Regions from separate parts of the Muricoprocola aceti genome, predicted to be linked through region 2. Evidence: riboswitches for the same ligand, from Rfam matches in the RefSeq annotation. Region 2 holds a riboswitch; the other holds the start of a gene.
The links. A riboswitch is a leader RNA that binds a small molecule or an ion and turns the genes downstream of it on or off. The one in region 2 is predicted to bind tetrahydrofolate.

Region 1: it holds a riboswitch for tetrahydrofolate, as region 2 does, so the genes downstream of both, OCV47_RS05165 (formate--tetrahydrofolate ligase) here and folE (GTP cyclohydrolase I FolE) in region 2, are expected to answer to the same signal.

What each region holds. Positions count from the first base shown of each region.
Region 1 is NZ_JAOQKE010000004.1:1,979-6,397, forward strand. It holds gene OCV47_RS05155 (SGNH/GDSL hydrolase family protein) at 1-257, opposite strand, end outside; gene OCV47_RS05160 (formate/nitrite transporter family protein) at 384-1,151, opposite strand; gene OCV47_RS05165 (formate--tetrahydrofolate ligase) at 1,265-2,953, opposite strand; THF riboswitch at 3,064-3,158, opposite strand; tRNA gene OCV47_RS05170 (tRNA-Leu) at 3,368-3,447, opposite strand; tRNA gene OCV47_RS05175 (tRNA-Lys) at 3,497-3,569, opposite strand; tRNA gene OCV47_RS05180 (tRNA-Gln) at 3,581-3,652, opposite strand; tRNA gene OCV47_RS05185 (tRNA-His) at 3,673-3,746, opposite strand; tRNA gene OCV47_RS05190 (tRNA-Arg) at 3,799-3,872, opposite strand; tRNA gene OCV47_RS05195 (tRNA-Gly) at 3,876-3,946, opposite strand; tRNA gene OCV47_RS05200 (tRNA-Pro) at 3,952-4,026, opposite strand; gene OCV47_RS05205 (metallophosphoesterase family protein) at 4,187-4,419, opposite strand, start outside.
Region 2 is NZ_JAOQKE010000025.1:10,761-15,179, forward strand. It holds gene folK (2-amino-4-hydroxy-6-hydroxymethyldihydropteridine diphosphokinase) at 1-197, opposite strand, end outside; gene folP (dihydropteroate synthase) at 212-1,018, opposite strand; gene OCV47_RS14025 (HD domain-containing protein) at 1,043-1,525, opposite strand; gene folE (GTP cyclohydrolase I FolE) at 1,529-2,086, opposite strand; THF riboswitch at 2,233-2,329, opposite strand; tRNA gene OCV47_RS14035 (tRNA-Gln) at 2,493-2,564, shown strand; gene OCV47_RS14040 (acyl-[acyl-carrier-protein] thioesterase) at 2,698-3,420, shown strand; gene OCV47_RS14045 (CvfB family protein) at 3,432-4,268, shown strand; gene OCV47_RS14050 (RidA family protein) at 4,304-4,419, shown strand, end outside.

The DNA.
Region 1 (4,419 bases), on a different contig from region 2:
CCGGTCTTCGCATATCCGTTTGAAGTAAAATAATAGATCTTTCCCCTGACCTTCACCCACTTATTTTTTGTATAGGTTTTACTTCCAGAATTATAATACCGCACTCCTTTTTTATCAGTCACCAGTTTTCCCGCTGCCGCCTTTGGTGCCTTCAGCACATTTTCCAGCGAAGCCGCACTGATCTGGCTCCCCATCCCTGTTATAAAAAGCATCATGAACAAAAGCAGCCAACATAATTTCTTTCTCGGTCGTTTCAATGGTTTATCCTCCGTTTCATCTGCAATATGTGACAACCTATCTTTGAATTATACCATAAAAAAAAGGATGTCTCAACCCTGTTTTACATAGTCGACATCCTTTGTATCTATTTTTGTTACTATTCACTATTTTTCTCTGGAAATAACATAATAAGGAACAGCAACAAACAAGATTCCACCTACCATATTTCCAAGAGTAACAATACCCAGGTTATAGAAAAATCCACCCATGGTGATTGCTTTTCCCATTGGGTTCATCAAGCCAATGGATAAAAATGTCATATTTGCAATGCTATGCTCAAATCCGCAGGTTACAAAAGTTCCTACACAGCAGAAGTTCATGAACATCTTTGCGCCTTCTGACTTCATCTTTGTTCCGCACCAGATTGCAATACATACCAGAATATTGCAGAGAATTGCTTTTGCAAACAGATTAGCTGGTGTTCCTGCCATTTTTCCTGCTGCTGCATTTGCAAAAAACTCCCCAACTGCTTCATTGCTGCTACAGATTCCGGTCATGGTAAAAATTGCTGATGCAATGACGGAGCCAATCAGATTGCCAATATAACAGACGATCCAGAGTTTTACAGTCTGCCCCCAGCTGACTGCCTTCTGCATGCTGGCTGATGCCATCACAAAATTGTTACCTGTAAACAATTCCGCGCCTGCCATCGTTACAAAACAAAGACCTACCGAGAATACAATACCGCATACCAGCTTCTGTGCCGGCTGTCCGGTCAGGCATCCTCCCACAAACCCCATTAAAATACTGCCAAATCCAATATATAAGCCAGCAAGAATCGAAGCCAGCACATAAGCCAGTGGATTCTTTTCCAATAAAGCAACTTTTCCCTTTGCTACATTACCTACTGCCTGATATTCCTCTTTAAACATATCGCATCCTCCCTCATCATCCTGAAACTATGAGAACAGGAAAAAGGCCGATTTCCTCCCTTAGTACGAAATCGACCTCCTTCCTGTCTTTATCCGTCTTTAATTTTATTTAATTAGAACAGACCCGTAATCTTACCTGTCTCGTCTACATCAATTCTTTCTGCAGCCGGTACCTTTGGAAGACCTGGCATTGTCATAATCTCTCCGGTAAGAGCTACGATAAATCCTGCACCTGCACTGATCTTCAGATTACGAACAGTTACTTCAAATCCAGTCGGTGCTCCCAGTTTTGTCTGATCATCTGTCAGACTGTACTGTGTCTTAGCTACACAGATCGGGCAATTGCCAAATCCCATATCTTCCAGCTGTTTTGCCTGCTTCTGTGCATTTGCTGTCAGGACAACTCTGTCTCCACCATAGATCTTCTGAACAATCGCATTCAGCTTATCTTCAATGCTGGTTCCTTCCAGTTCGTAAGCATATGTGAAATCGTTAGGCTGTTCTACCAGTCTCAGTACTTCTTCTGCCAGTGCGATTCCGCCTTCGCCACCCTTTGCCCATACTTCAGACAGTGCAACGTTAACGCCCAGTTCTTTACATTTCTTCTCTACCAGATCCAGTTCTGCTTTGGTATCTGTTGGGAATGCATTAATAGCAACCACTGCAGGCAGCTTGTATACGTTTGTGATATTGCTTACATGCTTTAACAGGTTTGGAAGACCTTTTTCCAGTGCTTCCAGATTCTCATGATTCAGCTCTGCCTTTGGTACTCCACCATTATATTTCAATGCACGTACAGTAGCAACGATAACAACTGCACTTGGCTTTAAACCAGCCATACGGCACTTAATATCCAAGAACTTCTCAGCACCCAGGTCAGCACCAAATCCTGCTTCTGTAATTGCATAATCAGCAAGTTTCAGAGCCATCTTGGTTGCTGTTACAGAGTTACATCCGTGTGCGATATTTGCAAATGGTCCACCATGAACAATGGCTGGAACGTGTTCCAGAGTCTGAACCAGATTCGGTTTCAGAGCATCTTTCAGAAGTGCTGCCATGGCACCCTGTGCATTCAGGTCACCAGCTGTTACCGGTTTCTGTTCTGCTACTTTACCATATGTATAACCAACAATGATTCTTGCCAGTCTGTTTTTCAGATCTGTAATGTCGCTTGCCAGACACAGAACAGCCATGATCTCAGATGCAACAGTAATATCATATCCGTCTTCTCTTGGCATACCATTGGTCTTTCCGCCAAGTCCGTCTACAACATTTCTCAACTGACGGTCATTCATATCCACACATCTTCTCCATGTGATCTTTCTAGGATCAATGTTCAGTGCATTTCCCTGGAAAATGTGATTATCAATCATTGCTGCCAGCAGGTTGTTTGCAGCACCGATTGCATGAAAGTCACCGGTAAAATGAAGGTTGATATCTTCCATTGGAACTACCTGTGCATATCCACCGCCTGCTGCTCCGCCTTTTACACCAAATACAGGTCCCAGGGATGGTTCACGAAGTGCTACCATAACTTTCTTACCCAGTCTCTGCATACCATCAGCAAGACCAACTGTTGTCGTTGTCTTTCCTTCTCCTGCCGGTGTTGGGTTAATTGCCGTTACCAGAATCAGTTTTCCATCTGGAGCATTACTTTCTTTTAATAAATTATAGTCGATTTTTGCTTTATACTTACCATATTGTTCCAGATATTTCTCATCAATACCGGCCTTTTCTGCAATTTCTGTGATTGGAGCCATTGTAGTCTCCTGTGCAATCTCGATGTCTGACTTGTATCCCATTGTCGATTCCTCCATTCTTATATAATATGTTAAATATTTTTAGGCAAAAAAATGCTGCGCAAAGCAAATAATCTGATATAAAACATATACCAAACTTCTTTCTTTTACGCAGTAGCGGAAGCGATGCTATAACGCGGTGTAAACACCTTCGTTCATCAGAAGTCTTCCCGTCTGATGACACTTAACGTACAGTATCTACTCTACTTATTAACAATTCTTTCCTTTGATCATCATTATACTGGTTTGTTTTCTTTTTGTCAATCCTGTTTTTTATTTTTTTCGTTTTATCTTTCAACATTTTTCTTTTTTCTCATACAAAATGTACTATGTATTACAAATAACAGAAGGCGCACTCTACGAACATTCCGTTATCATGAATCAAAAAAGAGACTCCTCTCAGAGTCCCTCTTTCACTGCGGATAACAGGACTTGAACCTGCACCCTCCCGGACCAGAACCTAAATCTGGCGCGTCTGCCAATTCCGCCATATCCGCGCAGTCTTTATTGATATGAAAAAACGTATCCAGATCGGATACGTCCAAATGAAGCATCGGGGATTCGAACCCCGGACAACTTGATTAAAAGTCAAGTGCTCTACCGACTGAGCTAATGCTCCATAAATATGAACTGGGCTAGCTGGATTCGAACCAGCGAGTGCAGCAGTCAAAGTGCTGTGCCTTACCGCTTGGCGATAGCCCAATTGGTCGCCGTAACGGCAGGGTGGGTAAAGGGACTCGAACCCTTGGCCTCCAGAGCCACAATCTGGCGCGCTAGCCAACTGCGCCATACCCACCATACAACGTTCATGTAATCATGACGTTTACTCTGCGATAAGCAAAGTAAAACGAGCCTGAAGGGATTCGAACCCCCGACCCACGGCTTAGAAGGCCGTTGCTCTATCCAGCTGAGCTACAGACTCATAAGCGGGTGATGGGAATCGAACCCACGTATCCAGCTTGGAAGGCTGGTGTTCTACCATTGAACTACACCCGCATCAGTCGGGGTGACAGGATTCGAACCTGCGACCTCCTGGTCCCAAACCAGGCGCTCTAGCCAAGCTGAGCCACACCCCGTAAGCACTTTTGTTTTTGTGCTTTCGTTTGACGCAAATAGAATTATATATGAATGTCTCTAAAAAGTCAACACCTTTTTTTAATTTTTTTCATTTTTTTGCAAATTCCGCTTTTTCCCTTATTTTATGCGGTTTTCCGAGCTTATGTTCTTCTATTTTCTCTATTTTTCCAGATATTTTATTTCAAAATCAGTGTCCCCATTCTCTTCCAGGCGCATAATAATATAACTTGGTTTTCTGCCTTCCTGTCTTGGGTAAGCCACACTTCCAGGATTCACCAGAATGACACCATTTCGTTCTTCGATCTTCGGTCTGTGCGTATGACCATACAGAACAATGTCAAATCCCCTTGCTCCGGCATCGCTTCCCAGCATTCCGGTGTCCAGAGACACAT
Region 2 (4,419 bases):
TCGCATACAATTTTTTTGATCAGATGGCTGACTTCACCATAGTGCACGGAAGCAGTCAGATCGTCAGTCAGTCCCGCTTTTCTGGTGCTTGTATGTAATACTGCAGTCACCAGAAACTTTTGACCAAGTACATTTTCTTCTGGAAATACACCATGATTGGCGTAAATCTCCAGATCCTTGATTGTAATCTTATCCATATGTATTACCTCAGTTAAGCATTTAAAATAGCTTTTGTCATGTCAATAATACGTTTGTTCTCTTTTACATCGTGTACACGTACAAAGGCACATCCGCGAAGCATACCGATCACAGTAGTAGAAAGAGTACCTTCCACACGCTGATCAACCGGAAGATTTAAGGTATTACCGATGACAGATTTTCTGGAAGTGCCAAGAAGAACCGGGAATCCCAGAGGAAGCAGTACATCTACATGGTTGATAGCTTCCAGATTCATCTCATAGGTCTTACCAAAGCCTACACCCGGATCCAGCATGATCTTATCATCTGCCACACCGGCTTTTCGTGCGATAGCTATGGATTCTTCCATATCTTTTACCATATCCTGAAGAAAATTGTCATAGACGGCTTCCTTGCGGTTATGCATCAGACAGCAGGCTGACTGATACTTTGCAGTCATTTCGGCAACTTTGAAGTCAAACTTAAAGCCCCAGATATCGTTGACCAGATCAGCACCGGCCTGAAGAGCTGCCTCTGCCACATTTCCCTTATAAGTATCAATGGAGACAGGGATGTCGAAACGGGACTTTACTGCCTCGATGACCGGGGTCACACGGGCAATCTCTTCCTCATCAGAGAGCACAGTATATCCTGGTCTGGTAGATTCTCCTCCGATGTCAATGATGGCAGCACCATCTGTGATCATCTCTTCTGCATGACGGAGAGCCTCATCCATATGGTTGAAACGTCCGCCATCTGAGAAAGAGTCTGGGGTAACATTCAGAATGCCCATAATATATGTTTCATTTGCTGTATCAAATTCATGATTTCCAATTTTCATAACAGGAACTCCTTTTGATTTTATCTAATAGTCAATTTCCATATTTTTTTTCGATAAAGGCCAGTTACATTCCCTGCTGGCAGGACAGCAGAAGCAGTTGCGGGACTGCTTGTCAGCACGGTACAGATAACGGGCAAGATGTGATTCACCATGATTTTCATTACCCCTGTGATGGAGGATCGCATCCTGGATCGCCAAGATGTCTCTGTCAGAGAAGCCGCAATCATTCAGAATGGTCTTAGCCATTCTGGCACTTGCGATATCGTGGGGCGTTCCCTTTGCGATCTGTTCATATCTGCCAATGTCATGTAAGAAAGCAGCAGCGTAGATCAGTTCCTTTTCGAGACCAGCGGAATCTTCCAGATTATACAGATACATGAGCCTGGCTACATCCAGAAAATGCTCGACAGTATGGCGACAGAAGATGCGGTCCTTTTCGGCATCCATCAGGAGCGATAGCTGTTCCTGATAAAGCGGATGGGTAAAAATATCCTGTATCCGTTTCATAGATCAGCCTTTCACCATCTGCAGGAATGTCTGCTGCAGAGTGAAGTCTTCGGCAAAAGCACCACGCACAATGGTGGTAACTGTCTTACTGCCAGGCTTCTGGACGCCACGCATGGTCATGCACATATGTTCGGCTTCGATCATGACCATAACGCCCTTTGGCTGCAGGTATTCTTCCAGTGCATCGGCAATCTGTGCAGTCAGATTCTCCTGAATCTGAGGTCTTCTGGCAAATACTTCCACCGTTCTTGCCAGTTTGCTTAAACCTGCCACACGCTGATCTGGAATGTAGGCAACGTGTGCCTTGCCATAAAATGGGAGTAAATGATGCTCGCAGGTTGAGTAGAAAGTGATATCTTTCTCTAATACAATATTATTATTGGTTGCATGGAACTGCTTGGAAAGATGGGTAGCTGCATTTTCGTAAAGACCGCCGTAGATCTGTTCACACATTCTGGCAATACGATCCGGTGTATCCAGCAGCCCCTCTCTGTGAATATCTTCTCCGATGCCCTCCAGCATAAGGCGGACACCTTCTTTAATCTTTTCGTGATCCATCATCATAATGATAAGTAAACCTCCTGAAATGATAGTAATCAGAATGTTTCCAAAGAGTTGAAAAATGACATAAAAAAACATCCTGATCAAGTAATAAGTTACAAAAATTTACTGTCCCTTCACAATCAAGATGTATGGCATCTATATGTTGCAACGGGTGCGAATCTCATATCGTAAGACGAGCTTTTCGTTTCTATGGCAACTCCCCATCCACGGAACACTTGACGCATGAAATCCTATTTTGCATAATAGCTTCTGTCTGGTATTTTACCAGTCGCAAGGATTATAGCATTAAATAAGTAGATAAGCAACATATAAAACAAGACTTTTTCAAAAAAAATTGAAATAATTTTAAAAAAGTACTTGCATTTTTGAAAAAGTTAGTATAGAATACATTGTGTTGTGACATTGGGCTATCGCCAAATGGTAAGGCAACGGACTCTGACTCCGTCATTTCAAGGTTCGAATCCTTGTAGCCCAGCTTTTCAGAGATGTTCGTTTGAACATCTCTTTTTTTGTACGAACGACGAAAAACCCACTTTGCATCCATTACTTTTTTTGTTATAATCCATTGCAGGATAATATTTAATTACAGGAACAAAAAGGAGATAGCTATGCCGTATCAGTTTCAGAGTCGTATCCGATATAGTGAGACCGGAGAAGAGAAGAGCCTGACCCTGCCGGGGCTGATCAATTATTTCCAGGATTGCAGTACATTTCAGTCAGAAGAACTGGGGAATGGTGTAGATGATATGCTGGCAAAAGGTAAAGTATGGGTGTTGGCTTACTGGCAGATTGAACTGGTGAGACTGCCTGTACTGGGAGAAGAAGTGACAGTTCAGACCTGGGCTCACGCATTTAAAGGGTTTCAGGGAGAACGTAACTACCGTATGCTGGATAGGGGTGGCAGAACACTTGCCTGTGCCAATTCCCTTTGGATCTACGTAGATCTTCACACTGGCCATCCGGTGCGGGTAGATCAGGAAGTACAGGAAGCCTATCCAATGGAACCAGCGCTGGAGATGGGGAAGACTTCCCGTAAGATCAAGATACCGGAAGGCGGCGTGGCCAGAGAAGCATTTAAAGTATGCAGACATCATCTGGATACGAACCATCATGTGAACAATGCACAGTATATTGATATGGCACAGGAGTATATCCCCAAGGACTGGAAGATTGCCAGAGTAAGGGCAGAATATAGGAGCCAGGCTGTACTGGGAGATGTGATCTACCCGGTGATCAGTGCAGGAGAGGACTATGTGACGGTGGATTTGCGTGGTGCAGAAGGCAGATCTTTTGCAGTAGTGGAATTTTGTAAAACAGGAAAGACAGATTAGGTGAAGAATATATGTTAGAATTAGGAAAGAGACAGGCATTAAAGATTGTAAAAAGAACAGATTTTGGAGTATATCTGGCAGAAGAAGGCGCAGAAGAGGAACGTGTGCTTCTTCCAAAGAAGGAAGTACCTGAGCATGCCGTGATCGGTGACGAACTGAATGTATTTTTATATAAGGATTCCAAAGACCGGCTGATTGCCACTACCAGACAGCCGAAGCTGGAACTGGGACAGGTGGGAATGCTGAAAGTAAAAGAAGTGGCAAAGATTGGAGCATTTCTGGACTGGGGACTGGAAAAAGATATTCTGCTTCCGTTTAAGCAGCAGACCAGGAAAGTGCGCGATGGAGAGGAATGTCTGGCAGCATTATATGTAGATAAAAGTGGCCGTCTTTGTGCCACGATGAATGTTTACGAATATCTGCAGACTGATTCGCCATACAAGAAAGACGATCATGTGACAGGGACGATCTATCAGATCAGTGAACGATTCGGGGTATTCGTGGCGGTGGACAATCGTTATTCCGGTTTGATTCCACAGAAAGAAGCAGCGGGAAAGTATCGGATCGGAGAGGAGATTTCTGCAAGAGTAACCGGAGTGAAAGAAGATGGCAAGCTGGATCTGTCTGCAAGAGAAAAGGCGTATCTGCAGATTGATGAAGATGCGGAAGCTGTGATGCTGGCGATCGAAGAATTTTCAGGGGTGCTTCCGTTCACAGATAAGGCATCTCCGGAAGTCATCAAGCGAGAGATGGGATTAAGCAAGAATGCATTTAAGCGTGCAGTTGGCCATTTATTAAAAGAAGGACGCATCGAAATTACGGAAAGAGCAATTCGTAAGATAAAATAATGTAAACAATGAAATCACATAAGGAGGAAAAAGACATGAACGTTATCAGTACAGACAAAGCACCGGCAGCAATCGGACCGTATTCACAGGCTATCGAGGTGAATGGAATGGTTTATACTTCTGGCCAGATTCCGGTAAATCCGGCAACAGG